Regions from separate parts of the Streptomyces sp. NTD107 genome, predicted to be linked through region 1. Evidence: predicted binding sites of a transcription regulator. Region 1 holds the regulator's gene; each other region holds the start of a gene.
What was found. The regulator HrcA, encoded in region 1, represses chaperone genes, less so after heat shock. The targets are predictions, from matches to a motif close to TTNGCACTCNGNNNNNCNGAGTGCNAA.
Positions count from the first base shown of each region.

Region 1 (9,658 bases):
AGCACCCCGAGCCTGGCGTCCGGCGTCGGCGCGAACTCCCGCACGATCGCCGGGAGATCGTCGATGCCCTCCAGATACTCGACCACCACCCCCTCGATCCGCAGATCGTCGCCCCAGACCTTCTCCACCAGCTCCGCGTCGTGCCGGCCCTCCACGTAGATCCGCCCGGCGCGCGCCACCCTCGCCCGCGCCCCCGGAACCGCCACCGAGCCCGACGCCGTCCGCATGGCCGCGGTCGTGGGGGCCGTCCTGGGCAGGGTCAGCGTGACCACCTTCCCCTCCAGCAGGAAGCCGCGCGGCTCCAGCGGGAACACCCGGCGCTTGCCGAACCGGTCCTCCAGTGTCACCACCGGACCCTGTGCCGTCTTCTCGCAGCCGATCACCGCCCCGCAGTACCCGGTGCCGGCCTCCTCCACCACCAGGCCGGGCTCGGCAGGCACCTCGGGAACCGGGGCGGACCGCTTCCACGGCGGCGTCAGATCGGGGCCGTACTCTCTGCTGCGCATGGCCGTCATTGTGCCCCGGCGCGCGCGGCGAGAGCCTGGCGCTGGGCACGTACGAACGCGGCGTCCACCACCGCGCCGTGCCCCGGTACATAGCGCGCCCCGGGCCCGCCCAGCTCCAGCAGCCGGTCCAGGGCCGCCGGCCAGGCGGCGAGATCCGTGTCGGGGCCCGCCTGCGGTTCGCCCGACTCCTCCACCAGGTCGCCGCAGAAGACGATGTCGTCCACCTTCACCGCCACATCGGAGCGGCTGTGGGCCGGGCCCAGCGGCACCAGGGTCACCGTCCGGCCGCCGCCCAGATACAGCGTCAGCTTCTCCTCCACCGGCCGCGCCCGTACCCGCGACAGCGCCGCCGCCCCCTCCGCGGCCTCGTGCTCCGGCATCCCGTGCCGTACCGCGTCCGCCGCCAGCTCCACCGGATCGCCCACCGTTCCGTACACCCGTGCCCCGGGGTAACCGCCCGCCCCCAGCGCATGATCGAAATGCGGATGCGTCAGCACCACCCACCGCACCGGCAGCCCCAGCAGCCCGCGCAGCTCCGCCCGGATCTCCCCGGCGACGGCCGGGGACGGCCCCGCGTCGATCAGCAGCAGGCCGCGCGCCCCGGCGATCGCCCCCACCGTCTCGTCCCAGCCGGACAGCCGGATCCGCAGCACACCCGGTGCCAGCTCTTCCCAAGTGGTCTCCATCCTGCGAAGTTAACGTCACGGAGCGGGGCATGCTCTGCCTTACGGGGCCACACCCGCGATACCGTCGGGCGGTCGCGCTTTCCCTGGCCTTGCTACCCGGCCGTACACTGGACCAGGGATTGGCACTCGGAGTGGATGAGTGCCAGGACGGCACTTACGGAAAACGCGGCCGGACGGGAGGTGTCGCTGCATGCTCAGTGAACGCAGGCTGGAAGTGCTGCGAGCCATCGTCCAGGACTATGTCGGCACCGAGGAGCCGGTCGGCTCCAAGGCGCTGACGGAGCGGCACAACCTCCGGGTGTCCCCGGCGACGGTGCGCAACGACATGGCGGCGCTGGAGGAGGAGGGCTACATCGCCCAGCCCCACACCAGCGCCGGGCGGGTGCCCACCGACAAGGGCTACCGGCTCTTCGTCGACAAGCTCGCCGACGTGAAGCCGCTGACCGCCGCCGAGCGGCGCGCGATCTCCAGCTTTCTGGAGGGCGCCGTCGACCTCGACGACGTGGTGGGCCGTACGGTACGGCTGCTGGCCACCCTCACCCGGCAGGTCGCCGTGGTGCAGTACCCCTCGCTGAGCCGCTCCACGGTGCGGCACGTCGAGCTGCTGTCGCTCGCGCCGGCCCGGGTGATGCTGGTGCTGATCACCGACACCGGGCGGGTCGAGCAGCGCATGGTGGACTGCCCGGCGCCGTTCGGGGAGACCTCGCTGGCCGATCTGCGGGCCCGGCTGAACAGCCGGATCGTGGGGGAGCGCTTCGCCGAGGTGCCCAGGCTGGTGCAGGACCTGCCCGAGTCGTTCGACAACGAGGACCGGGGCACGGTTTCCACGGTGCTGTCCACCCTGCTGGAGACCCTGGTCGAGGAGACCGAGGAACGGCTGGTCATTGGCGGCACCGCCAATCTGACCCGGTTCGGCCAGGACTTCCCGCTGACGATCCGGCCGGTGCTGGAGGCGCTGGAGGAGCATGTGGTGTTGCTCCGGCTGCTCGGCGAGGCCAAGGACACGGGTATGACCGTGCGCATCGGGCATGAGAACGCTCATGAGGGGCTGACCTCCACATCGGTCGTGGCGGTCGGCTACGGTTCCGGTAACGAGGCGGTCGCGAAACTGGGCGTGGTCGGACCGACCCGCATGGACTACCCCGGAACGATGGGAGCGGTGCGCGCAGTGGCACGGTACGTCGGACAGATCCTCGCGGAGAATTAAGTGGCGACGGACTACTACGCGATCCTGGGCGTGCAGCGTGATGCCTCACAGGACGAGATCAAGAAGGCTTTCCGCCGGCTGGCGAGGGAGCTGCATCCGGATGTGAATCCGGACCCCAAGACGCAGGAGCGGTTCAAGGAGATCAACACCGCGTACGAGGTGCTCTCCGATCCGCAGAAGAAACAGATGTACGACCTCGGCGGGGACCCGATGGGCCCCGGCGGCGGGGCGGGCGCGGCCGGCTTCGGCGGCGCGGCCGGCTTCGGGAACTTCTCCGACATCATGGACGCGTTCTTCGGCACCGCGCAGCAGCGCGGCCCGAAGTCCCGCACCCGGCGCGGCCAGGACGCCATGATCCGGCTGGAGATCGACCTCAAGGAGGCGGCCTTCGGCACCACCAAGGAGATCCAGGTCGACACCGCCACCGTGTGCAACACCTGCAACGGTGAGGGGGCGGCCCCCGGGACCTCCGCGCAGACCTGTGACATGTGCCGGGGCCGGGGCGAGGTCTCGCAGGTCACCCGCTCGTTCCTGGGGCAGGTCATGACCTCGCGGCCGTGCCCGCAGTGCCAGGGGTTCGGCACGGTCGTTCCGACCCCGTGCCCGGAGTGCGCGGGCGACGGCCGGGTACGGTCGCGGCGCACGCTCACCGTGAAGATCCCGGCCGGTGTCGACAACGGCACCCGGATCCAGCTGGCGGGCGAGGGCGAGGTCGGCCCGGGCGGCGGGCCCGCCGGCGACCTGTACGTGGAGATCCGGGAGACCGCGCATCCGGTCTTCCAGCGGCGCGGTGACGATCTGCACTGCACGGTGACCATTCCGATGACGGCGGGGGCCCTGGGCACCAAGGTGCCGCTGGAGACGCTGGACGGCACGGAGGAGGTCGACATCCGGCCGGGCACCCAGTCCGGGCAGTCGATTCCGCTGCACGGCCGGGGCGTGACCCATCTGCGCAGCAACGGGCGGGGCGATCTGATCGTCCACGTCGAGGTGCAGACCCCCTCGAAGCTCGATCCCGAGCAGGAGGAGCTGCTGCGGCGGCTGGCGAAGCTCCGGGGCGAGGAGCGTCCGCTCGGTCAGTTTCAGCCGGGGCAGCAGGGGCTCTTCTCGCGCCTGAAAGACGCCTTCAACGGCCGCACATGACGGCGCCGGTCTTTGTGACGGACGCGCCGCTGGCGGGGGTGGCGGCTGGTTCCGCCCTCACGCTGGACGGCGCCGAGGGCCGGCACGCGGTGTCGGTGCGGCGGCTGCGGGCCGGCGAGGAGATCGTGCTCACCGACGGCGCGGGCACCGGGGCGCTGGGTACGGTCGCGGCCGTCGAGGGCAAGGACCGGCTGGTGGTGGCGGTGGACGCGGTACGCGCCGAGCCGCCGCCCGCCCCCCGGATCACGGTGGTGCAGGCGCTGCCGAAGGGTGATCGCGGCGAGCTGGCCGTGGAGACCATGACCGAGACCGGTGTGGATGTGATTGTGCCCTGGTCGGCCGCCCGCTGCGTCACGCAGTGGAAGGGCGAGCGCGGCACGAAGTCGCTCGGCAAGTGGCGGGCGACGGCGCGCGAGGCCGCCAAGCAGTCGCGCCGGCTGTGGATCCCGCAGATCCCCGAGCCGATGACGACGGCGGCGGTGGCCCGGCTGCTGGCGGACGCGGCGTTCGCCGGGGTGCTGCACGAGTCGGGCACCGAGCCGCTGGCCGGTGCCGCGCTGCCCGCCGGGGGCGACATCGTCCTGGTGGTGGGCCCGGAGGGCGGGGTCGCGCCGCAGGAGCTGGAGGCGTTCGCGGCGGTGGGGGCGCGGCCGTACCGGCTGGGGCCCACCGTGCTGCGTACCTCCACGGCGGGGACGGCGGCGGCGGCGCTGCTGCTGACCCGGACCGGGCGCTGGGGCTGACCGGCAACGGTCGCGCATGCCGGAGGCCGCCGTCCTGGAAGGGACGGCGGCCTCGGTGCGTCACGGTGCCGGTCGCGATCAGTCGTCCGGGGTGTCCGGGTGCCGGGTGAGCTTGATGATCGCGCCGATCATGCCGCCCCAGACGATGACCATGGCGACGGTCATCATGATGATGGCTCCGGTGGTCATCGCGGATCCCCCTTCGTCAGCAGGTCAGGGTCGGTGTCGTCGGTGAGCGCCGGGCTGGGCCGGCGCCAGGGGACGAGGGCGAGCACGATCCCGGCGAGCAGCGCCGCCAGTGCCACGCCCCAGCCCGCGTAGAGCAGGAAGGAGGTCGGCAGCTCCTCGTAGTTCTCCCTGATGTTGCGGACCAGGTTGTCGACCATCATCCAGCCGAGCACGATCGGGGTGATGACGCCCAGGCAGATCTTCCACCAGCGGCCGAGCAGGATCGCCGAGGTGGCGTCCGCGTTCGCCTGGAGCATCGGCAGTTTGCGGGCGATCCAGCTCACCATGATCAGCAGCACCAGAGCGGCCAGCGCGATGCCGTACTGGTTGATGAAGTTGTCGGCGGCGTCCAGGAAGTACAGCCCGCCGTCGGTGGCGAACAGCACCACGGAGACCACGGCCGTCGCGCCGCCCACCGCCAGCACCGCCCTGGTGCGGCTGACGCCGGTACGGTCCTCCACGGCGGCCACGATGACCTGCACGATGCTGATCAGCGAGGTGAGCCCGGCGATCACCAGCGAGCCGAAGAACAGCACGCCGAACACCTGGCCGAACCACATCTCGGAGATGATCTGCGGGAAGGCGATGAAGGCGAGCCCCACCCCTCCGCTCACCACCTCGTGGACGCCGACCCCGGCCTGCCCGGCCATGAAGCCGAGCGCCGCGAAGACGCCGATGCCGGCCAGGATCTCGAAGGAACTGTTGGCGAACCCGGCCACCATCGCCGATCCGGAGAGGTCGGAGCGGCGGTTGAGGTACGAGGCGTAGGTGATCATGATGCCGAAGCCGATGGACAGCGAGAAGAAGATCTGTCCGTAGGCGGCCACCCACACGCCGCCGTTGGTGAGGGCACCCCAGTCGGGCTGGAAGAGGGCGTTGAGTCCGTCCGCCGCGCCGGGCAGGGTCACCGCGCGGATGACCAGGGCGCCGAAGAAGAACACCAGCAGCGGAATGAAGATCTTGTTGGCGCGTTCGATGCCGCGCCGCACGCCGAGGCCCAGAATGACCAGCACGACGATCCAGATGGCGATCAGCGGCCAGGCCACGCCGGGCACGAACGCGCCGATGGTGCCCGGCTCGTCGGCGACGTTCAGAAAGTCGTTGCTGAAGAAGGAGCTGGGATCGTCTCCCCACGCCTTGGTGAAGGAGAATCCGACATAGCGCAGCGACCAGGCCAGGATCACGGCGTAGTAGGAGGCGATGACGAAGCAGATCGCCACCTGCCACCAGCCGATGAACTGGGTGGGGCGGTACAGCGCGCGCAGTGCGGCGGGGGGCGAGGCGCGGTATTTGCGACCGATCGTGTATTCGAGGATCAGCAGGGGAATTCCGGCGGTGAGCAGCGCGATGAGATAAGGCAGCAGAAAGGATCCGCCGCCGTTGTCAAAGGCGACTTTGGGGAATCGCCAGATGTTTCCCAGTCCGATGGCTGACCCGATCGCGGCCATGAGAAACCCGAGGCGGGTTCCCCATTGTTCGCGAGGCGGCTGGTCGGTCATGTGGTGAGCGTCCTTTATTGTGCTTGTCCAACTGCGCGAACCGTACCAGTGTGATCAAAGTACGGCATTCGCTGTTCAGCCAGCGGGACGGACGCTGGTGACAGGAAGGCGGCGGAGGGCTACGGTCCGGTGGATGAGCAAGCCTTTCTACGCACGATTTCCGCATGTGTACGGCGAGTTGGTGACCTTCGTCGCCGAGGACGATGTGTGGGTGGCCGCACTCGACGGCGGCCGGGCCTGGCGGATCAGCGCGGACCACGCCCCCGCCGACCACCCCCGGATATCCCCCGACGGCCGCCGGGTCGCCTGGACCTCCTGGCGGGACGGCACCCCCGAGGTCTACGTCGCGCCGATCGACGGCGGCCCGGCCCGGCGGCTCACCTGGTGGGGCCACGGCACCACCTCGGTACGCGGCTGGTGCGGCCCCGACGAGGTACTGGTGGTCAGCGCGGCCGGCCGCCCGCACTTCGCCTGGACCTGGGCCCACGCCGTACCGGCGGACGGCGACGGCCCGCCCCGTACCCTCCCGTACGGCCCGGCCGGCTTCGCGGCGTACGGGCCGGACGGCGCGGTCCTGCTGCGCCCCGGGCGGCTGGGGCGCGGCGACGCCGCCTCGTGGAAGCGCTACCGGGGCGGCTCGGCCGGCAAGCTGTGGATCGACCGGGCCGGCGACGGCGCGTTCGTCCGCGTCCACGAAGACCTCGACGGGAACATCGAGTACCCCCTGTGGCACGGCGACCGCATCGCCTTCCTCTCCGACCACGAGGGCACCGGCGCCCTGTACTCCTCCCGACCCGACGGCGCGGAACTGCGCCGGCACACCCCGCTCGGCGGCGCCTACGCCCGGCAGGCGGCCGGCGACGGCGTACGGATGACCTACGCCGCGTACGGCGAACTGTGGCTGCTGGACGATCTGGCGGCGGGCACCGCGCCACGCCGCCCGGAGATCACGCTGGGCGGGCCGCGTACCGGGCGCCGGGTCCAGCACCCGGCCGCCGCCGACCACCTCACCGCCGCCGCCCCCGACCACACCGGAGCCGCCAGCCTGGTGGAGACCCGGGGCGCCCTGCATCTGCTGCCGCACGGCCGCGGCCCGGTCCGGGCGCTGGCCGCCGCACCCGGCGAGCACGCCAGGCTGGCCCGGATCGCCGGCGACCGCGCGCTGTGGATCACCGACGCGCCGGGCGAGGACGCCCTCGCCGTACGTCCCCTCGGGCCGGAGGACGACCACACCCCGCCCACCCTGATCGGCGCCGGCGAACTCGGCCGGGTGGTGGAACTGGCCGTCGCCCCGGACGGCAGCCGCGCCGCGCTCGCCACCCACGACGGCCGGCTGCTGCTCGCCGATCTCGCGGCCGGCACCGTACGGGAGCTGGACCGCGGCCCGCACGGCCCGGTCAGCGGGCCGGTCTTCTCCCCGGACTCGGCGTGGCTGGCCTGGTCCCACCCCGGGCCCCGCCCGCTCCAGCACCTCAAGCTCGCCCGGCTCGCCGACACCACCGTCATCGACGCCACCCCGCTGCGCTTCCGCGACTACGCGCCCGCCTTCACCCACGACGGCCGGCATCTCGCGTTCCTCTCCGAACGCAGCTTCGAACCCGTCTACGACTCCCATGTCTTCGAGGTCTCCTTCCCTGTGGCCGCCCGGCCGCATCTGCTGACGCTGGCCGCCGACGTGCCCTCGCCGCTCGGCCCCGTGCAGCCGGGGCCCGCATCCGGGGGCACCGAGGTCCGGGTGGACACGGCGGGCCTGGACCAGCGGGTGGAGCCCTTCCCGGTGCCCGCCGGACGGTACGGCGCACTGCGCGCCTACGACGGCGGTGTGCTGTGGCTCTCCCACCCCGTCACCGGCTTCGACGGCACCTACATCAGCCTGGGCGAACCGCCCCGCCCCGAACTGACCCTGCACCGCTTCGCGCTGGACGGCGCGGACGGGGCGGCGGCCGAGGAGTTCGCCACCGGGGTCGCCGACTACGCCGTCAGCGGCGACGGGCGGCGCGCCGTCCTGCGCACCGGCGACGGCCTGCGCGTCCTGCCGCTCACCGGCGACGGGGACCCGGAGCAGACCCCCGAGCTGTCCCGGATCCGGCTCACCGTCGACCCCGCCGCCGAATGGCACCAGATGTACGCCGAGGCCGGCCGGCTGATGCGGCAGCGGTTCTGGCGCGCCGACCTGGCCGGCGTCGACTACGCCGCCCAGCTGGACCGCTACCGGCCGCTGCTGGACCGGATCGGCAGCCAGAGCGACCTGGTGGACGTGCTGTGGGAGGTGCAGGGCGAACTCGGCGCCTCGCACGCCTACGTCATCCCCGCCGCCGTGCGGCCGGCCCGCCCGCAGGGCCTGCTCGGCGCCGACCTGGTGCGCCGCGAGGACGGCCGCTGGCAAGTGGCCCGGGTGCTGCCCGCCGAACCCTCCGACCCGCGCGCCCGCTCCCCGCTGGCCGCGCCCGGCGTCGCCGTCCGCGTCGGCGACACCATCACCGCGGTGGACGGCCACCCCGTCGACCCGGCGACCGGCCCCGCACCGCTGCTGGCCGGCACCGCCGGGCAGCCCGTACAGCTGACCGTCCGCCCGGCCGACGGCGGCCCCCTGCGGCACCCCGTGGTCGTACCGCTGCCCGATGAGGAGCCGCTGCGCTACCACGACTGGGTGACCGGGCGGCGCGCCGCCGTCGCCGAACTGTCGGGGGGCCGGCTCGGCTATCTGCACATCCCGGACATGATGGGCGACGGCTGGGCGCAGCTGCACCGGGACCTGCGGCTGGAGACCGCGCGCGAGGGGCTGGTGGTGGATGTCCGGGGCAACCGGGGCGGCCACACCTCCCAGCTGGTGGCCGAGCGGCTGGCGCGGCGGGTGCTCGGCTGGGAGTTCCCCCGGCTCGGCGAGCCCGAGACCTACCCCTCGCACGCCCCGCGCGGCCCGCTCGCCGTGCTCGCCGACGAGTTCTCCGGCTCGGACGGGGACAAGATCAACGCGGCGGTACGGCTGCTGGGCCTCGGCCCGGTGATCGGGGTACGCACCTGGGGCGGGCTGATCGGGCTCGGCGGCCTGCCCCGGCTGGCGGACGGCACCCAGGCCACCCAGCCCTCGTTCGCCTCCTGGCTGGACGGCGGCTTCGGCTTCGGCGTGGAGAACCACGGCGTGGACCCGGACATCGAGGTGGTGCGCCGCCCGCAGGACTGGGTCTCCGGCGCCGATCCGCAGCTGGCCGAGGGCGTACGGCACGTGCTCGCCGCGCTCGCGCAGCGGCCCGCGTCCGTACCGCCGCGGGTCCCCGGGCGCTCCCGGTAGCATCCGGGGGACCGACGACCAACGCACCGAGGAGAGCCCGGCGATGGCGGGAGAAGCCCAGGCGGACTGCCTGTTCTGCAAGATCGTGGCCGGTGAGGTGCCGGCGACCGTCGTCCGCGAGACGCGGACGACGGTCGCCTTCCGGGACATCAACCCGCAGGCGCCCACCCATGTGCTGGTGGTGCCGCGCGCCCACTATCCCGACGCGGGCACGCTGGCCGCCGCCGACCCGCAGCTGACGGCCGATGTGCTGCGCGAGACGGCGGCGGTCGCGGCGCAGGAGCACATCGACGCCGGCGGCTACCGGGTGGTGCTCAACACCGGCGCGGGCGCCGGGCAGACCGTCTTCCACGT
Region 1 covers NZ_JCAJZV010000006.1:352,409-362,066, forward strand. Annotated here, with positions in the region: gene AC5WRL_RS15605 (DUF3097 domain-containing protein) at 1-506, opposite strand, end outside; gene AC5WRL_RS15610 (MBL fold metallo-hydrolase) at 512-1,192, opposite strand; gene hrcA (heat-inducible transcriptional repressor HrcA) at 1,383-2,399, shown strand; gene dnaJ (molecular chaperone DnaJ) at 2,400-3,542, shown strand; gene AC5WRL_RS15625 (16S rRNA (uracil(1498)-N(3))-methyltransferase) at 3,539-4,285, shown strand; gene AC5WRL_RS15630 (methionine/alanine import family NSS transporter small subunit) at 4,364-4,474, opposite strand; gene AC5WRL_RS15635 (sodium-dependent transporter) at 4,471-6,012, opposite strand; gene AC5WRL_RS15640 (S41 family peptidase) at 6,146-9,304, shown strand; gene AC5WRL_RS15645 (histidine triad nucleotide-binding protein) at 9,348-9,658, shown strand, end outside.

Region 2 (9,658 bases), on a different contig from region 1:
TCCGCCAGCCGTTCGAACTGCATGATGCCCTGCTGTACGGGGACGGGCCCGTGGCCCGGCAGCCGGCTCTGGGCGGTGCGCATGATCGCCGCCGCCATCCGGCCCAGGGCCTGGCCGTCCTGGTGGCGGTGCTTGCGCACCCCGACGTCCACCTGGCCGACCGCGTTCAGCCCGGCCAGGTGCAGGGTGTCGACGAGCAGGCCCAGCTCGACCCCGTACCCGACGGGGAAGGGCAGCTGTTCGAGCAGGGTGCGCCGGGCCGCGTACTCGCCGCCCAGTGGCTGGACGACGCCGGCCAGCTGCGGCCAGTGCAGGTTGAGCAGCGGGCGCGCCACCAGCTCGGTGACCCGGCCGCCCTGGTGGGCGCCGGACGGGGCGTCGCCCAGCGGGCGGTCGTACATGGCCTTGACCAGGTGCACGTCGGGCTCGGTGAGCAGTGGCCCGAGGATGCCGGAGACGAACCGGGAGTCGAACTCCCGCAGGTCGGCGTCCACGTAACAGATGATCTCGCCGCTGGTGGCCATGAGGGAGCGCCACAGCACCTCGCCCTTGCCGGGCACGGTGGGCATGCGGGGCAGGATCTCGTCGCGGTGGACGACCTTGGCCCCCGCCGCGGCGGCGACCTCTCCGGTGCGGTCGGTGGACCCGGAGTCCACCACCATCAGCTCGTCGATCAGGGGGACGGTTTCCATCAGGTCGCGGCGTAGCGCTTCCACGATGGTGCCGACGGTCGCTTCCTCGTTCAGCGCGGGAAGCACGACGCTGACGCTGCCCGCCGGGCCGGCCGCGGCTTTCGCGTCCAGCAGCCGTCGTAGCGAGCGGTCAGCGGCAGTCCAGGACCGGCGGCTCAGCCACTCCTCAGCCTCTTCCAGCACGAATGTCGCTCCTGTTCGCTTCGACCGTATAAGTCGGGTAGGTCAGGTAGGTCGGATCTATCGGGACCATCACCAATGGAAGGATTTGGCCCTTATCGGTGGTGCCCAGTCCGGGCGAGAATATGTCTGTCTCCTCATCGTCTCTTCGTCTCGCGGATCGGACGGCCCGAGCCATTGTCCGGGGCGTCCGTTACAGTCTCGAACAGTGCAGGTGTCCTCCGCATATCGGGGACGCTGCGCGGTCAAGCGAACACAATCGAATACCGCTCATCCAGAGGGGCAGAGGGAACGGCCCGTTGAAGCCCCGGCAACCCTTCCGCCGGTCTCGTAACCGATGCGAGGCTCCCGGTGGGGAAGGTGCCAATTCCGTCCTGTGGCGAAATCCGCCATGGGGAAGATGAGGAGAAGGGCCTCGTACCCATGCCTGTGCTGTCATCGCACACCTCCACCCCCACCGCGCCGGCCGGCGCCACCGGATCCCCCGTGGATCTCGGCCCCGCCGTGGCGCTCTCCTGCCGGGAGTGCGGGGAACGGTTCCCGCTCAGCCCGATCTTCGCCTGCGAAGCCTGTTTCGGCCCACTCGAAATCGCGTACGATCTGCCGACCGGCGACCCCGAAGCGCTACGAGCCGCCATCGAGGCCGGACCGCACAGCATCTGGCGCTACGCCCCGCTGCTGCCGGTGCCGGCCGATGTCGCCTCCAAGCCCAATCTGAACCCGGGCGACACCCCCCTCGTCAAGGCCGACCGGCTGGCCGCCGCCCTGGGCCACACCGGCGAGCTGTATGTGAAGGACGACTCGGGGAACCCCACCCACTCCTTCAAGGACCGGGTGGTCGCCAACGCCGTGGAGGCCGCCCGCGCCTTCGGCTTCACCACCCTGTCCTGCTCCTCCACCGGCAATCTGGCCGGTGCGGTGGGCGCCGCCGCCGCCCGGGCCGGATTCCGCTCCTGCGTCTTCATCCCGCACGACCTGGAGCAGGGGAAGATCGTGATGGCCGCCGTCTACGGCGGCGAGCTGGTCGGCATCGAGGGCACCTACGACGACGTCAACCGGTTCTGCAGCGAACTGATCGGTGACCCGGCCGGCGAGGGCTGGGGCTTCGTCAACGTCAATCTGCGCCCCTACTACGGCGAGGGCTCCAAGACCCTGGCCTTCGAGATCGCCGAACAGCTGGGGTGGCGGCTGCCGGACCAGCTCGTGATCCCGATCGCCTCCGGATCCCAGCTGACCAAGATCGACAAGGGGCTCAAGGAGCTGATCGCGACCGGCCTGGTCGAGGAGAAGCCCTACAAGATCTTCGGGGCCCAGGCCGAGGGCTGCTCCCCGGTCTCCCAGGCGTTCAAGGCCGGGCACGATGTGGTGCGGCCGGTGAAGCCGGACACCATCGCCAAGTCCCTGGCCATCGGCAACCCGGCCGACGGCCCCTACGTCCTGGACATCGCCCGGCGCACCGGCGGCGCGGTCGAGGACGTGACCGACGCGCAGATCGTGGACGCCATCAAGCTGCTCGCCCGCACCGAGGGCATTTTCGCCGAGACGGCGGGCGGCGTGACGGTGGGCGTGACCCGCAAGCTGATCGAATCCGGGCAACTGGATCCGGAACTCACCACGGTCGTACTGAATACCGGCGACGGCCTGAAGACCCTGGACGCGGTGGCGCCGACCACCGGACCCACCGCCATCATCCGCCCGAATCTGGACGCTTTCCGAGAGGCTGGCCTCGCATGAGTGTGACTGTCCGAATCCCGACCATCCTGCGCACGTACACCGACGGCAAGTCGGAGGTTTCCGCCGACGGCGGCACGCTGCGCGACGTACTCGCCGATCTGGAGAGCAACCACCAGGGGATCGCCGCCCGGGTGCTGGACGACGAGGGCAGACTGCGGCGTTTTGTGAATGTGTATGTCAACGACGACGACGTGCGCTTCGCCGAGGGCCTGGACACCGCCACGCCGGACGGGGCGGGCGTCTCCATCATTCCGGCGGTGGCCGGAGGCTGCTGACGGCACTCCACCCCGGTCACCCCGGTCCACGCTTCATCACATTTTCAACAACCGCCCCGGAGCTGCCCGCTTCGGGGCGGTTGGGCGTTTCCGGGGCGATAGAGTGGGTCACGCGCCGTGCTGGCCCGTCCGATGCCAGCCGCATATGAATTCGCGACACTTCTCGACGAAAACGCGCGGAAATTCGCTGCACCAATTGCCGGATTGGCGCGATAAGGCGGGCGAGAAAGATTCAGCTTTACTCTATTTTGCGCAATTTGCCCGTTTGGGCGCTCCAATAATTCTCTGCTCAATGGCCTGTTGCACAGGGCGTCCGTCCAGATACATTCAGCGGCGGTCGACGCGTTCCGGTCTGACCCGGGCCCGCGAAGTGCGGTCTCGCGAAAGGGCCAGCAACATGGGGAGTTTGGAATGGCTCAGGGCACCGTCAAGTGGTTCAACGCGGAGAAGGGATACGGCTTCATCGCGGTAGACGGTGGTGCGGATGTGTTCGTCCACTACAGCGCGATTCAGATGGACGGTTACCGCACCCTGGAAGAGGGGCAGCGGGTCGAGTTCGAGATCTCGCAGGGACAGAAGGGGCCCCAGGCCGACATGGTCCGGGTGACCGTCTGAAGCGCCGACCGTACTACCACCGCAGCCGGCGAACCGGGGCCCGCACCCAGCGCGTATCAGCGCATGGGTGCGGGCCCCGGCACGTGCGCCCCCTGCCACCTGCGACAACGCCAAGGCGCTTGCGCCCGTCCCGTCGCCCGACCACCGCCCCGCAAGGACGCCCTGCGGGCGGACTGCTTGCACTCTCAAGGGGAGAGTGCTAATCATTGCGTTAGCACTCTGAGGGTGAGAGTGACAGAAGAGACCGGTTCGGTGAGGTCGTGAGCCAGGCGGGGCAAGGAACCGCTGGGCGTACGGCCGTCCGTCGCGGGCGCCGGCGCGGTCCTCGGAGCAATCCACCCCGTTATCTGGGAGGACCCCTTCACATGGCCAAGATCATCGCGTTCAACGAGGAGGCGCGGCGCGGCCTTGAGCGCGGGATGAACCAGCTCGCCGACGCCGTCAAGGTCACGCTCGGTCCCAAGGGCCGCAACGTCGTTCTGGAGAAGAAGTGGGGCGCCCCCACGATCACCAACGACGGTGTCTCCATCGCCAAGGAGATCGAGCTGGAGGACCCCTACGAGAAGATCGGCGCCGAGCTGGTCAAGGAGGTCGCCAAGAAGACCGACGACGTCGCGGGTGACGGTACGACCACCGCCACCGTGCTGGCTCAGGCCCTGGTTCGCGAGGGGCTGCGCAACGTCGCCGCCGGCGCCAACCCGATGGCCCTGAAGCGGGGCATCGAGGCGGCCGTCGAGAAGGTCTCCGAGGCGCTGCTGGGTCAGGCCAAGGAGGTCGAGACCAAGGAGCAGATCGCCTCCACCGCCTCCATCTCCGCCGGCGACACCCAGATCGGCGAGCTGATCGCCGAGGCCATGGACAAGGTCGGCAAGGAAGGCGTCATCACCGTCGAGGAGTCGCAGACCTTCGGGCTTGAGCTGGAGCTCACCGAGGGCATGCGCTTCGACAAGGGCTACATCTCCGCCTACTTCGCCACCGACATGGAGCGGATGGAGGCCGAGCTTGAGGACCCGTACATCCTCATCGCCAACTCCAAGATCGGCAATGTGAAGGACCTCCTTCCGCTGCTGGAGAAGGTCATGCAGGCCGGCAAGCCGCTGCTGATCATCGCCGAGGACGTCGAGGGCGAGGCCCTGTCCACGCTGGTCGTCAACAAGATCCGTGGCACCTTCAAGTCCGTCGCCGTCAAGGCGCCCGGCTTCGGTGACCGCCGCAAGGCCATGCTGACCGACATCGCCATCCTCACCGGTGGCCAGGTCATCTCCGAGGAGGTCGGCCTCAAGCTGGAGACCGCCGGTCTCGACCTGCTGGGCCGCGCCCGCAAGGTCGTCATCACCAAGGACGAGACCACCATCGTCGACGGTGCGGGCGACAGCGACCAGGTCCAGGGCCGGGTCAACCAGATCCGCGCCGAGATCGAGAACTCCGACTCGGACTACGACCGCGAGAAGCTCCAGGAGCGCCTCGCGAAGCTGGCCGGCGGCGTGGCCGTCATCAAGGCCGGTGCCGCCACCGAGGTGGAGCTGAAGGAGCGCAAGCACCGCATCGAGGACGCGGTGCGCAACGCGAAGGCCGCCGTCGAGGAGGGCATCGTCGCCGGTGGCGGCGTGGCCCTGCTCCAGGCGTCCTCCGCGCTGGACAAGCTGGACCTGGAGGGTGACGAGGCGACCGGCGCTGCCGCCGTCAAGCTCGCCCTGGAGGCCCCGCTGAAGCAGATCGCGGTCAACGCCGGCCTTGAGGGCGGCGTCGTGGTCGAGAAGGTCCGCAACCTGCCGCAGGGTCACGGTCTGAACGCCGCGACCGGCGAGTACGTGGACCTGCTGGCGGCCGGGATTCCCGACCCGACCAAGGTCACCCGTTCCGCGCTCCAGAACGCCGCCTCCATCGCGGCGCTGTTCCTCACCACCGAGGCTGTCATCGCGGACCGTCCGGAGAAGGCGGCGGCCCCGGCCGGCGACCCGACCGGTGGCATGGGCGGCATGGACTTCTGAGTTCTGCCCCGCTCGACCAGGCACAACAGCCGTAGCGCCGAGGGCGGCACCCGGGACCTCACGGTCCCGGGTGCCGCCCTCGGCCGTTGAGCGGGTACGGACGGCCCGTCAGACCCGGACGTCCGGGACGCTGTCCAGCAGCGCGGCCCACTCGGGGTACTTCGCGAGCTTGGCCTCGTGCAGCTCCACCAGCTTGGCGCCGAGACCCGGGTCGGGGTCGTCGGACAGATCCACCCGGGCCAGCCGCGCCAGATGGGGCAGGATCTCCGGGTCGCCGGCCAGATGTTCCGGGTCGTGCATGTAGCGCTCCAGCGCCGCCAGATCCTCGATCGCCACGGTGAAGGCGTGGGTGAAGCCCTCGGCGGGGTCGCCGAGATCCTGCCCGACGGCCGAGAACGACACGGAGTCCAGGGCGGCGGTGCGGCGCAGCAGGGTCAGGGCCCGCTCCTTCTCCTCCTCGGTGCTGCTGTCCTTGAAGGCGAATCGCAGTACGTGAACAAACATGGCGCCCCTTCCGGGGGTGCGGGCCGGCGTTTCCCCGGAGCGTACCAGTTGGTTTGAAAAAATGAACCTACGAGTTCAATTGCTCGGACGGTCAGGTAGGGCAGGGCGGTAGGCTGGCGCCCGTGACCGGAACCAGCACCGCCGCCGCACACGGGCGCATCGACAAGCGGCAGGCCATCCTGGCCGCCGCCTTCGCCGTCTTCGCCCGCCAGGGATATGCCCAGAGCTGTGTCAAGGAGATCGCGCAGGAGGCGGGGGTCGCCAAGCCGACCGTCTACAACCACTTGCACGACAAGGAGAATCTGTTCCGGCACGCGCTGCTCGCCGTGGCCGACGCCGTCATGAGTGAGAACCTCGCCGTCATCGACCGGCTGCGCGACCCCGGCCCCGAACTGCGCCCCACCCTCGAACAGGTCGCCCGGCTGCTGGCCCGGGCCTGCTGCGAGGAGCGCGCCCGCGCGCTGCGCCGGCTCAGCCTCACCCAGATCACCGCGCTGCCCGACCTCGCCGAGGAGGTACAGGACCGTACCTCCCACCGTCTCGGCGAAGGGCTCGCCGACCGCTTCGCCCGGCTGACCCTCGCCGGCCGGCTGCGCCCCTGCGACCCGGCGCAGGCCGCCGAGCACTTCCTCGCACTGCTCACCGGACCGCTCGACGCCCGCTCCCGGCTGGGCGTCCGCGCGCTCCCCGAGGCCGAGCAGCACGCCGTCGCGGACGCCGCCGTCGACACCTTTCTGCGGGCGTACGGACCGGAGCGGCCGGAGCAGCCCGGGTAAGGGGCGGCGTCAGTCCTTGGCCGCCGCCGTCAGGGCCGCGCGCAGCCGGCCCTGGGACTCCGTCAGCAGCCGGTCGGCGGTGGGCGCGTCCACCTTGCCGAGGATGGTGAGGATCGCGTGCTTCACCTCGCCGTCGGTCGCCAGCAGCGCCGACTCGATCACCGGATCGGGCGCCCCGGTCGCCAGATGCACGATCCGCCGCGAACGGGCCCGCAGCTTCTCGTTCGAGGCGCGCACATCCACCATCAGATTGCCGTAGGTCTTGCCGAGCCGGATCATGCTGATCGTCGAGATCATGTTCAGCACCAGCTTCTGCGCCGTGCCCGCCTTCAGCCGGGTGGAGCCGGAGATCAGCTCGGGCCCCACCACCACCTCGATGCCGTGCTCGGCCGCCGCCGCCAGCGGCGAACGCGCGTTGCACGACAGGCCGATGGTCAGCGCGCCGCGCTCCCGGGCGTACTCCACGGCGCCCACCGCGTACGGCGTACGCCCCGATGCCGAGATGCCGACCACCACGTCGTCCGCCGTCACCCCGCGCCGCCGCAGGTCCTCGGCGGCCAGCGCCTTGCTGTCCTCGGCGCCCTCCACCGCCGTCACCATCGCGCCCGGGCCGCCGGCGATCAGCCCGACCACCTGGGAGGGATCGGTGTTGAACGTCGGCGGACACTCGCTGGCGTCCAGCACCCCGAGCCGGCCGGCCGTGCCGGCGCCCAGGTAGAGCAGCCGCCCGCCGCGCGCCAGCCGCTGCGCGGCGGCGTCGATCGCGGCGGAGATCTTGGGGAGTTCGGCCTCGACGGCGCCGGGCACCCCGGCGTCCTCGTGGTTCATGGTGCGGGCGATGTCGAGCGTGGAGAGCTGGTCGATCTCGGCGAGATCCGCGCGGTATGCCTCGGTGGTCAGACCATCGAGTTCGGAACGCAGCTCACCATAAGGACTGATGGACATGGAGGTGCGGCTCTCTGGGCGGTGCGGGTACGGGGGAGGAGGGGCGTGGAGGGGCGTGGGGCGTGGAGGGGTACGGCGCGGGTCAGCGTTCGCGGGCCGGCGAGTGCCGGTGCGCCAGCGCCTCATAGCTTGCGTGCAGCGCGGGCGCGGCGGTCTCGTACGTACGCTGCGCCACGCCGACGAACAGACAGTCGACCACCAGCAGCTGGCTGGTGCGGCTGGACATCGCCGCCGGGCGCAGCTCGCTCTCGCGGCCGGTGGAGGTGGTCAGGACGTGGTCGGCGTACTGGGTGACCTCGCCGTCCGGCCGTCCGGTGATGGCGACCGTGGTGGCGCCGTGGTCGAAGGCCGCCTGAAGCGGCTCGATGACATCCACGGTCCGGCCGGAGTGGGTGATGGCGACCGCGACATCGCCGGCCCGCAGCTGGACGGCCCCCGTGACCGCCAGGTGTGGGTCGGCGTGCGCGTGGGCCACCAGGCCGATGCGCAGCAGTTTCTGGGCGAGGTCCTGGGCGACGAGGGAGGAGGCGCCGATGCCGTACACATCGACGCGGCGGGCGGCGGCCAGCGCGGTGACGGTGGCCTCCAGCTGGGCGAGGTCGAGCGCCCCTGCGGTGTCGGTGAGGGTCTGCCGCTCGTCCTGGGTGAGCTTGGCGACCACGTCGCTGAGCGGGTCGTCGACCGAGATGTCGGCGGTGACGGCGGGCGCGGCGCCCGATGCCTGCTGGGCGGCGAGGCCGGCGAGGGCGAGCCGCAGATCGCGGTAGCCGGGGTAGCCGAGCATCCGGGCGGTACGGACCACGGTGGCCTCGGAGGTGCCGGTGCGTTCGGCGAGCCCGGTGACGGTGAGCGCCGCGCAGCCGGCCGGGTCGGAGGCGACGGTTTCGGCGACCCGCTGCATGGAACGCGTCATGGACGGGGTCATCGTCCGGACCTTGGCGGCCAGGGCGGCCGGTTCCGGGGGAGCGGGGCGCGGCGGTGCGACGGCGACGGGGCGCGGCCGGCCGGGCCGGCGGACGAAATTTTCCTTCATCGCATTCCTCACAGGGTGAAACATATTTTCGTAGGAGTTGTCGCGTCAAGCCTTGGGAGTGCTCCAATAGTGCGTATGAACCACGAGACGCCGGAAGGGGCCATTCACCGGGGCCGCGCGCTGGTACTCGCCGATCTGGCGGCCTGTGACGCCGCCGGGCCGGCCGAGGTCTCCGCGCTGGAGACGGCGATGGAACACCGGCGGTGGTGGTGCGAACAGTGGCCGCAGGGCGCCGCGTACCTGCCCGGGCTGCTCGCCCAGGACGTCCAGGACGCCCTGCTGGACGCGCACGGCGCGGCGGGGCGCTGGCCGGTGTGCCCGTTCTGCGAGGATCACCACGCCCTTGACCTGGCGCCGGAGCTGTCCGAAGATCCGCACTGGGTGTGCGGGGCGACCGGCCGCACGGTGGCGCCGCTGGGCGGGCTGGCCGAGGCCGGTACCGGGTGACGCTCTACATCGATCCGCCGGACTGGCCGGGCCACGGCCGGATGTGGTCCCACCTGATCAGCGACGTCTCGTACGAGGAACTGCACGCCTTCGCCGCCCGGCTGGGCGCCCCGCCGAAGGCGTTCGACGGGGATCACTACGACATTCCCGCCGAGCGTCATGCCGAGGCGGTGCGCCTCGGCGCGCTGGAGGTGGGCAGCAAGGAACTGCTGCGCCACCTCCGCGAAGCCGGCCTGCGCCGCCCCAAGCGGCGCCGGCCGCCGCCGGCTACGCCCGGGTCCGCTCCAGGGTGAACCAGAAGGTCGGGACCGGGTTGGTGCCGGGTGTCACATCGGTCAGCCGCCACCCGGTGAACCGGGTGCGGAGTTCGTCCGCGGTGGCGCCGGAGATCGGGTCGTCCCACGCCTCGGGCCCGTACCCGAACATCAGCAGCCGCGCGCCGGGCGCCGCGCGCTCGGTGAGGCCG
Region 2 covers NZ_JCAJZV010000003.1:146,506-156,163, forward strand. Annotated here, with positions in the region: gene AC5WRL_RS08240 (glucosyl-3-phosphoglycerate synthase) at 1-875, opposite strand, end outside; SAM riboswitch class I at 1,140-1,279, shown strand; gene thrC (threonine synthase) at 1,296-2,606, shown strand; gene AC5WRL_RS08250 (MoaD/ThiS family protein) at 2,603-2,881, shown strand; gene AC5WRL_RS08255 (cold-shock protein) at 3,293-3,496, shown strand; gene groL (chaperonin GroEL) at 3,862-5,487, shown strand; gene AC5WRL_RS08265 (Dabb family protein) at 5,596-5,991, opposite strand; gene AC5WRL_RS08270 (TetR/AcrR family transcriptional regulator) at 6,114-6,767, shown strand; gene murQ (N-acetylmuramic acid 6-phosphate etherase) at 6,777-7,712, opposite strand; gene AC5WRL_RS08280 (MurR/RpiR family transcriptional regulator) at 7,795-8,745, opposite strand; gene AC5WRL_RS08285 (DUF8819 family protein) at 8,821-9,192, shown strand; gene AC5WRL_RS08290 (DUF4031 domain-containing protein) at 9,189-9,485, shown strand; gene AC5WRL_RS08295 (class I SAM-dependent methyltransferase) at 9,460-9,658, opposite strand, start outside.
Region 2: a site for HrcA is predicted at 3,708-3,734, ahead of groL (chaperonin GroEL). Genes of this name have one in related genera too.

Region 3 (9,658 bases), on a different contig from region 1:
GGAGACCGACAGCACCAGCAGCGCGCCCTCGCCGGACAGGGGCGGGGACAGGGACGGGGACGGGCGGGCCGGGCGGGTCTCCGGGTCGGCGGCGGCCGGGATCTCGGACACCCGGGCCCGATGGGCGACCACCCGGGCCGGGTCCGTCGTACCGGGGTCGGCGGCCAGGACGTCCACCTCGTCGCCCGGCTCCAGCAGGCGTACGACCTCCGCGTCGGCGATCCGGACCGCCGCCGAGACGAGCCGCTCGGTACGGGGCTCCGCCGCCGGCGTCCCCGGGCCCTCCCGGGCGTCGGCGACCGGCACCGTCAGCGGATCGGCCCGGCGGCCCGAAGGTCCATCGCCGGGCAGCGCCATCGCCAGCGTGGCCGCTGCCACCGCGAGCGCCGCCGCCAGCGCGCGGCCCCGGCCCCGTACGATCCGCCGCAGCCCGAACCGCCGGGCGCGCGGGCGCAGTGGGGCGAACTCCGGCACCACCGGGCGGGTCGAGGTGCCGGTGGCGGCCGTGGCAGGGACAGTCGCGGTGGGGACAGTCGGGGTGGGGGCGGTCGCGGTGGGGGCAGCGAAGGGAGTGTGGGAAGTGCGAGAGGGGGGTGTGGGTGTCGTCCGTGTCATGCGGCCACTCTGGCCGCCTTCGCAAGAACCTGCCGCGGGCTGTGGACAACTCCGGGGCTGTGGATAACTTCGTCACCCACAGGAGTGAGTCAGGGCAGCTCGATGCCCGGATCCTGTCCCAGCAGCGCCGTCCCGCACCCGCAGTCGCGCTCCGCCGGCAGCGCCGCCACCGCGTCGAAGAGCACCTCGCGCAGCCGGCCGATGTTCTGGCCGAAGACTTCGAGCACCTCCGCGTGCGAGACGCCCTCGCCGCTCTCCGCGCCCGCGTCCAGGTCCGTGACCAGGGTCAGCGAGGTGTAGCAGAGCTCCAGCTCCCGGGCGAGCACCGCCTCCGGGTGGCCGGTCATGCCCACCACCGACCAGCCCTGCGCCGCGTGCCAGCGCGATTCGGCGCGGGTGGAGAAGCGCGGCCCCTCGATCACGCACAGCGTGCCGCCGTCCACCGGCTCCCAGCCGCGCCCTCGGGCGGCGGCCAGCGCCGCCCGGCGGCCGGTGGAGCAGTAGGGGTCGGCGAACGTCAGATGCACGACGTTCGGCACTCGGCCGTCCGGTCGCTGCTCGCCGTCGTAGTAGGTCTGCCGCCGGCTCTTGGTGCGGTCCACCAACTGGTCGGGGACCAGCAGCGTGCCGGGCCCGTACTCGGGGCGCAGTCCGCCGACCGCGCACGGGCCGAGGACCTGGCGTACGCCCAGTGAGCGCAGTGCCCACAGGTTCGCCCGGTAGTTGATCCGGTGCGGGGGCAGGCCGTGTTTGCGGCCGTGCCGGGGGAGGAACGCCACCCGGCGGCCGGCGATGTCGCCGAGGAAAAGGGAGTCGCTTGGCGCCCCGTACGGCGTCTCGACGGTGACTTCGGTCACATCGTCCAGGAAGGAGTAGAAGCCGGACCCTCCGATGACGCCGATCTCCGCGGCGGCGGCGCTCATGCGGCGGAGCTGCCGGCGGATGACGACGACGAGGACGCGGCGGTCGACGTGGTCGACGACGGCGATGAGGACGACGACGAGGACGACGAGGTGGCGGCCGGGGTGCTGCCGCTGCCCGCGTCGGAGCCCGCCTTCTTCTCCGTCTTGCCGCCGCCGTCCGCCTTCTGCGCCGAGGACGCCGCCGGGCTGCTGCTGGAGGAGCTGTTGCGGCTGTCGTTGCGGTAGAAGCCGGAGCCCTTGAAGACAATGCCGACCGCCGAGAACACCTTCTTCAGCCGCCCCTGGCAGCTCGGGCACTCGGTCAGGGCGTCATCGGTGAACTTCTGCACCACCTCAAGGCCCTCTTGGCATGCGGTGCACTGATACTGATACGTCGGCACGTGATCCTCCTGGCACTCTTCTCCACCGAGTGCTAACGACGGTCCATCGTGCAACATTCCGGGTACGGAAGTCCACTGCCGACCCCCGCCGACCGGCGCCACCGGCACCCGGCAGCGCCCGCCGAGCGCGCTTCGCCCCCTTATGACGCAGACCATCGCGGCGGGTGACTCCCCGTAGGCTCACCCCAGTGGCCGTATGTCTATGGTTGCTTCCATCCGCTTACCTGGCCTGTGAAGGACACAGATGCCCGCCAAGAAGCCCTCGCGGCGCCTCCGCGTGTTCGTGATCGCTGTCGTACTGATCGTCCTGTCCGGATTGGGGTACGGCGCGTTCTGGACCGTGAGCACCGTGCGGGCGTCCTACCCGCAGGTGTCCGGGGAGATAGAAATCGACGGGCTCAGTGGCCCGGTCACCGTGCAGCGGGACGCGAACGGCATCCCGCGCCTGTACGCCGACACCGCTGATGACCTCTTCCGCGCCCAGGGCTTCGTGCATGCCCAGGACCGGTTCTGGGAGATGGATGTCCGCCGGCATCTGACCTCGGGCCGGCTCTCGGAGATGTTCGGCGACGGGCAGGTGGAGACGGACGCGTTCCTGCGCACCCTGGGGTGGCGGCAGGTGGCCCAGCAGGAGTACGACGAGGAGCTGGCGCCGCAGACCAAGGCGTACCTGGAGGCGTACGCGGAGGGCGTGAACGCGTATCTGGGGTCGCGTTCCGGCGCGGATCTGTCGGTGGAGTACGCGGCGCTCGGCTTCCTCAACGACTACACGCCCGAGCCGTGGGACCCGGTGGACTCGGTGGCGTGGCTGAAGGCCATGGCCTGGGATCTGCGCGGCAACATGGAGGACGAGGTCGACCGGTCGCTGCTGGCGGGGCGGCTGAGCCCGGAGCAGATCGAGGAGCTGTACCCGGAGTACCCGTACGACCGGCACAACCCGATCGTCGAGACGATCGGTGACGGTGCGGACGGTTCCGGCTCCACATCGCCGGACGGCGGGTCGTCCGCCGATGACGCGGTGGACGGGGTCACCACGCAGCTGGGCGCGCTGTCGGCGACCCTGGACGCGATCCCGGCGCTGCTGGGTCCGGCGGGCAGTGGCATCGGTTCGAACTCGTGGGTGGTGTCGGGGCAGTACACGACGACGGGGCTGCCGCTGCTGGCGAACGACCCGCACCTGGGGCCGGCGCTGCCGTCCGTGTGGTACCAGATGGGGCTGTACTGCAACGAGGTGAGCGAGGAGTGCCCGTTCGAGGTGTCCGGGTTCACCTTCTCCGGGATGCCGGGCGTGGTGATCGGCCACAACGAGGACATCGCGTGGGGCTTCACCAACCTGGGCGCGGATGTGACCGATCTGCGGCTGGAAAAGCTCAGCGACGGCAACTATCTGCGCGACGGTGAGCAGAAGCCGTACGAGACCCGTACCGAGATCATCAAGGTCGCGGGCGGCGAGGACCGGGAGATCACCGTACGGTCCACCGAGAACGGCCCGATCGTCTCCGACCGGCACGACGAGTTCGCCGAGACCGGCCAGACCGCGCCCGTGGAGTCGGGCGCCCCGGACCGCGGCAACGGCTACGCCGTCTCCCTCACCTGGACCGCGCTGGAGCCGTCCAACACCATGGACGCCGTCTTCGGCCTCAACACCGCCGCGACCTTCGACGACTTCCGGGCCGCCGCCGCCGACTTCGCCGTCCCGGCGCAGAACATGATCTACGCCGACACCGCCGGCAACATCGGCTATCAGGCGCCCGGCAAGATCCCGGTACGCGGCAAGGGCGACGGCCGCTACCCCGCGCCCGGCTGGGACTCGGCCTACGACTGGACCGGCTACATCCCGGCCGACGAGCTGCCCTGGGAGCTGAACCCCGAGCGCGGCTACATCGTCACCGCCAACCAGGCCGTCATCGACCCGGCCGGCTACGACCACTTCCTCACCGAGGACTGGAGCTACGGCACCCGCAGCCAGCGCATCGAGGATCTGCTGGTGTCGAAGATCGAGGACGGCGGGAAGATCTCGATGGGCGACATGCAGTCCATCCAGCTGGACAACAGCAACGAGATGGCGCGGGTCCTGGTGCCCTACCTGCTGGACATCGACATCTCCGACCCCTACGTCCGCGAGGCGCAGCAGCTGCTGGAGGGCTGGGACTACAGCCAGGACTCCGACTCGGCGGCAGCCGCCTACTACAACGCGGTGTGGGCGAACATGCTCCAGCTCGCCTTCGGCCACAAGCTCCCCAAGGAGCTGCGGGTGGAGGGCCAGTGCCTGCGGGTGCGCCCGGCCGACGATTCGGCGCCGCTGGAGGACGCCAACGGCGACACGCTGTTCCAGACCGAGTGCGGCGAGCGCTCCCCGGACTCGGCGTGGCCGGACGGCGGTGACCGCTGGTTCGAGGTGGTGGGCAACCTGATCGAGGAGCCCGACAGCGACTGGTGGACGACCCCGGCCACCCGTACGGAGCCGGCCGCCACCGACCGCGACGAGCTGCTGGCGCGTGCCCTGCGCGATGCCCGCTGGGAGCTGACCGCGAAGCTGGGCAAGGACATCGACACCTGGAGCTGGGGGCGGCTGCACCAGCTGACGCTCACCAACCAGACCCTCGGCGAGGAGGGCCCGGGCCCGCTGCGCTGGATGCTCAACCGCGGGCCGTGGAACCTGTCGGGCGGCGCGGACGCGGTCAACGCCACCGGCTGGAACGCGGCGGGCGGCTACGAGACGACGTGGGTGCCGTCCATGCGGATGATCGTGTCGCTGGCGGACTTCGACGATTCGCTGTGGATCAACCTGTCGGGCGCCTCGGGGCACGCGTACCACGAGAACTACACCGACCAGACGGGGATGTGGGCGCGCGGCGAGTTCCTGCCGTGGCCGTCGACGGCGGAGGCGGTGGCCGAACGTACCCGGGACACGCTCACCCTGACCCCGGCGGCGGGTGGCGGCCAAAGCGGGGAGTGAGGCCGTACTGAACGCGGCGGGCGGGGCGGTACCGGTACGAGCCGGTCCCGCCCCGCCGTCGTTGCCGCCCCGGCTCGCCCCGCCCCGCCGTCGTTGCCGCCCGGCCGCCGCTCAGCGCGGCGGGAAGCGGTGTACGCCCTCGGGGGTGACCGCCACCCGTACCGGCCGGTCGTGCGGTTCCACCGGCAGCTCGCCGACCACCTCGTGCCCGTACAGCAGCACCACCAGCGCCGGATCGGCCCCCGCGCCGGCCAGCCGCGCCAGCACCCGGTCGTAGCTGCCGCCGCCGCGCCCCATCCGTACCCCGCGCGCGTCCACCGCGAGCCCGGGCAGCAGCACCACGTCCGCCGCCAGCACCGCCTCCCGGCCCAGCCGTGCCCCGCCCGGCTCGCGCAGCCGCATCCGGCCGCCGCGCTCCGTCTCCACCAGTGACCCGGGGCCCTCGTACGCGCCCCAGTCCAGGTCGTCGTCCTCCCGCAGCACCGGCAGCAGCACCCGTACGCCGCGCTCGCGCAGCGCGTCCAGCAGCGCGCCGGTGCCCGGCTCGTGGCCGACCGACACGTACGCGGCGACCGTGCGGGCCGCCGCCAGCTCCGGCAGGCCCAGCGCCTGGGCGGCCAGCTCCGCGGCGGCCTGGGTCACCTCGTCGGCGCCGAGCGCGGCGCGTACCGCGAGCAGATCGCGGCGCACCACCCGCTTGCCGTCCCGCGCGGTCCGTGCGGTCCCTGCGACATGATCCATTTCGTCATCCTCGCGTAAAGGGTCCAAGCACACTAGCTGGATAAAGTGACGGGCATGACATCACCTCGCCCCCGGATCAGCAAGGCTGTCATCGCCGCCGCCGGGCTCGGGACCCGGTTTCTCCCCGCGACCAAGGCCACCCCGAAGGAAATGCTGCCGGTGGTCGACCAGCCGGCGATCCAGTACGTCGTGGAGGAGGCCACCAGCGCCGGCCTCACCGACGTCCTCATGATCACCGGGCGCAACAAGCGTCCCCTCGAAGACCACTTCGACCGCAACTACGAGCTGGAGGACGCGCTGCGCCGCAAGGGCGACCTCGACCGGCTCTCCCGGGTGCAGGAGTCCACCGCCCTGGCCGCCATCCACTACGTGCGGCAGGGCGACCCCAAGGGCCTGGGCCACGCCGTGCTGTGCGCCGCCCCGCACGTCGGCGACCAGCCGTTCGCCGTGCTGCTGGGCGATGACCTCATCGACCCGCGCGACCCGCTGCTCACCCGGATGACGGCCGTCCAGGAGGAGCGCGGCGGCTCCGTCATCGCGCTCATGGAGGTCGACCCGTCCCAGATCCACCTCTACGGCTGCGCCGCCGTCGAATCCACCGGGCAGGACGGGGTGCACCGGGTCACCGACCTGGTGGAGAAGCCCGACCAGGCGGACGCCCCCAGCAACCTCGCCGTCATCGGCCGCTACGTCCTCGACCCCGGCGTCTTCGAGGTGCTGCGCAAGACCCCGCCGGGGCGGGGCGGCGAGATCCAGCTGACCGACGCGCTCCAGACGATGGCCACCTCGGAGGTGACCGGCGGCCCGGTGTACGGGGTGGTGTTCAAGGGCCGCCGCTACGACACGGGCGACCGCGCCGACTATCTGCGCACCATCGTCCGGCTCGCGTGCGAACGTGAGGACCTCGGGCCCGAGTTCCGGACCTGGCTGAAGACCTATGTCAACGAGGAGATGCGGGCACTTGAGTGACCTGTGGTCGGTCGATGACCACCTTGCCGACATTCTGCGGGCGGTCCGCCCGCTGGACCCGATCGCCCTGCCGCTGCTGGAGGCGGACGGCTGCGTGCTGACCGAGGACGTGACCGTCCCCACCGCGCTGCCGCCGTTCGACAACAGCTCGATGGACGGGTACGCGGTGCGCTGCGCCGACATCGCCGCCGCCACCGCCGAGCGGCCGGCCCGCCTCGCGGTGGTCGCCGACATCGCGGCGGGCGGCGGCGCGGAACTTCCGGCGCTCCAGCCGGGGCAGGCCGCCCGGATCATGACCGGCGCGCCGCTGCCGCCGGGCGCCGAGGCGGTGGTCCCGGTGGAGTGGACGGACGGCGGGCTCGGCGGCGGCCCGGTGGCGGCGATGCCGGCCGGGCGGGTGGCGGAGGGGGCGCGGGTACGGGTGCACCGGCCCGCCGAGCGCGGGGCGCACATCCGCGCGCGCGGCTCGGACGCGGCGGCCGGCACCCTCGCGCTGGCGGCCGGCACCGTGCTGGGGCCGCCGCAGCTGGGGCTGCTGGCGGCTGTCGGCCGGGCCACGGTGGAGGTACGGCCGCGCCCGCGCGTCGTGGTGCTGTCCACCGGCAGCGAACTCGTACCCCCCGGCAGTGCGCTGCGCCCCGGGCAGATCCACGACTCCAACAGCTTCACCCTCACCGCCGCCGCCCGCGCCGCCGGGGCCGCCGCGTACCGGGCGGCCACCGTCGCGGACGAGCCGGAGCGGCTGCGGGCCGCCCTGGAGGACCAGCTCTCGCGCGCCGATCTGGTGATCACCAGCGGCGGGGTGAGCGTGGGCGCGTACGACGTGGTGAAGGAGGCGCTGCGCGGCAGCGTGGAGTTCCGGCGCCTGGCGATGCAGCCGGGCAAGCCGCAGGGCTTCGGGCTGGTCGGCAGGCAGCGGGTGCCGCTGCTGGCGCTGCCCGGCAATCCGGTCAGCTCGTACGTGTCGTTCGAGCTGTTCGTGCGCCCGGCGCTGCGGGCGCTGGCCGGGCACGCGCGGGTGGAGCGGCCCCGGGTGCGGGCGCGGCTGGAGTGCGCGGCGCCGCTGACCTCGCCGGCCGGCCGGCGGCAGTATCTGCGCGGCGCCTACACGCCGCCGGTGCCCGGCGAACGGCTGGGCACGGTGCGGCCGGTGGGCGGCGCGGGCTCGCATCTGCTGGCGGCGCTGGCCCGCGCCGACGCGCTGATCGAGATCCCGGAGGCGGCCACGGCCGCGGCGTGTGGGGCGGAGCTGACGGTGGTGCCGCTGGGCGGGGAGGCGCAGGAGTACGGTAGCTCCTCATGAGCAGCCCTCATCTGACCCATCTGGACGCGTCGGGCGCGGCCCGGATGGTGGACGTCAGCGCCAAAGAGATCACCGCCCGCACGGCGCGGGCCACCGGCCGGGTACGGGTGTCGCCCGAGGTGGTGGCGCTGCTGCGCGGCGCGGGGGTGCCCAAGGGGGATGCGCTGGCGGTGGCCAGGATCGCGGGCATCATGGGCGCCAAGCGCACCCCGGAGCTGATCCCGCTGTGTCATCCGCTGGCGCTGTCGGGGGTGACGGTGGAGCTGACGGTGGCGGACGACGCGGTGGAGATCGCGGCGACGGTGCGCACCACGGACCGTACGGGGGTGGAGATGGAGGCGCTGACGGCGGTGTCGGTGGCGGCGCTGACCGTGGTGGACATGGTGAAGGCCGTGGACCCGGGCGCGGTGATCTCCGATGTGTGGGTGGCGGAGAAGACGGGTGGCAAGTCCGGGCGTTGGAGTCGCGCCGAATGAGCGGTGAGCGGGAGTACCGGGCGCTGGCGGTGACGGCGTCGAACCGGGCCTCGGCCGGCGTGTACCCGGACCGGGGCGGGCCGCTGCTGGTGGCGGCGCTGCGCGGGTGGGGGTTCGTGGCCCAGGGGCCGCAGGTGGTGCCGGACGGCGAGCCGGTGGCGGCGGCGCTGCGGGCGGCGGTGGCGGCCGGGTACGACCTGGTGCTGACGACGGGCGGGACGGGGCTGACGCCCAGGGACCGTACGCCGGAGGCGACGCGCGCGGTGATCGACTACGAGGTGCCGGGCATCGCGGAGGCGATCCGGGCGGCCGGGTTGGCGAAGGTGCCCACGGCGGCGCTGTCGCGCGGGCTGGCCGGGGTGGCCGGGGGGCGGACGCTGATCGTGAATCTGCCGGGTTCGACGGGTGGGGTACGGGACGGGCTGGCCGTGCTGGAGCCGCTGGCGCGGCACGCGGTGGACCAGCTGCGCGGCGGCGATCACCGGCCGTGAACATTCCCTGGCCCGTGGAGCTGCGGGACGGCGAGGTGGGGCTGCGCCCCATCAGACAGCGTGATCAGCGTGCCTGGCGTGAGGTCAATCAGCGCAACCGGGACTGGCTGCGGCCGTGGGAGGCGACGATTCCGCCCCCGCCGCCGGGGCAGTTGCCGGGGCACCGGCCGTCGTACCGGCAGATGGTGCGGCATGTGCGGGCGGAGGCGCAGGCGGGGCGGATGCTGCCGTTCGTGGTGACGTACCGGGGGCGTCTCGCGGGGCAGTTGACGGTGGCGGGCATCACGTGGGGGTCGATGTGTTCGGCGCACCTGGGCTACTGGATCGATCAGGAGGTGGCGGGGCGCGGGGTGATGCCGGCGGCGGTGGCGCTGGCGACGGATCACTGTTTCCGGTCGGTGGGGCTGCACCGGGTGGAGATCTGCATCCGGCCGGAGAACGCGCCGTCGCGGCGGGTGGTGGAGAAGCTGGGGTTCCGGGAGGAGGGGCTGCGGCCACGCTATCTGCACATCGATGGCGCCTGGCGGGATCATCTGATCTTCGCGTTGACGGCGGATGAGGTGCCGGAGGGGCTGGGGGAGCGCTGGCACCGGCGGAGCAGTCACCAGCAACACAACAAATAGAACGCGTATTCGGATAATCCTTAACTGATCCATAAAATCCGAAGAAATGCCCGGTATGCGCTCCGGATCGTGCGACACACCGCGCTATTTGGCAGATGGACTCATGCAAACCCCTCTACCGTGTGAGCGTGAGCGGCAGTGGTCTCATCTTCGCAATGATCGTCGGGGCCTGGGCCGC
Region 3 covers NZ_JCAJZV010000011.1:132,603-142,260, forward strand. Annotated here, with positions in the region: gene AC5WRL_RS21485 (hypothetical protein) at 1-474, opposite strand, end outside; gene AC5WRL_RS21490 (S-methyl-5'-thioadenosine phosphorylase) at 705-1,538, opposite strand; gene AC5WRL_RS21495 (FmdB family zinc ribbon protein) at 1,535-1,918, opposite strand; gene AC5WRL_RS21500 (penicillin acylase family protein) at 2,163-4,877, shown strand; gene AC5WRL_RS21505 (5-formyltetrahydrofolate cyclo-ligase) at 4,989-5,618, opposite strand; gene galU (UTP--glucose-1-phosphate uridylyltransferase GalU) at 5,673-6,587, shown strand; gene glp (molybdotransferase-like divisome protein Glp) at 6,580-7,890, shown strand; gene moaC (cyclic pyranopterin monophosphate synthase MoaC) at 7,887-8,366, shown strand; gene AC5WRL_RS21525 (MogA/MoaB family molybdenum cofactor biosynthesis protein) at 8,363-8,857, shown strand; gene AC5WRL_RS21530 (GNAT family N-acetyltransferase) at 8,854-9,480, shown strand; gene sepX (divisome protein SepX/GlpR) at 9,609-9,658, shown strand, end outside.
Region 3: a site for HrcA is predicted at 1,928-1,954, ahead of AC5WRL_RS21495 (FmdB family zinc ribbon protein). Genes of this name have one in related genera too.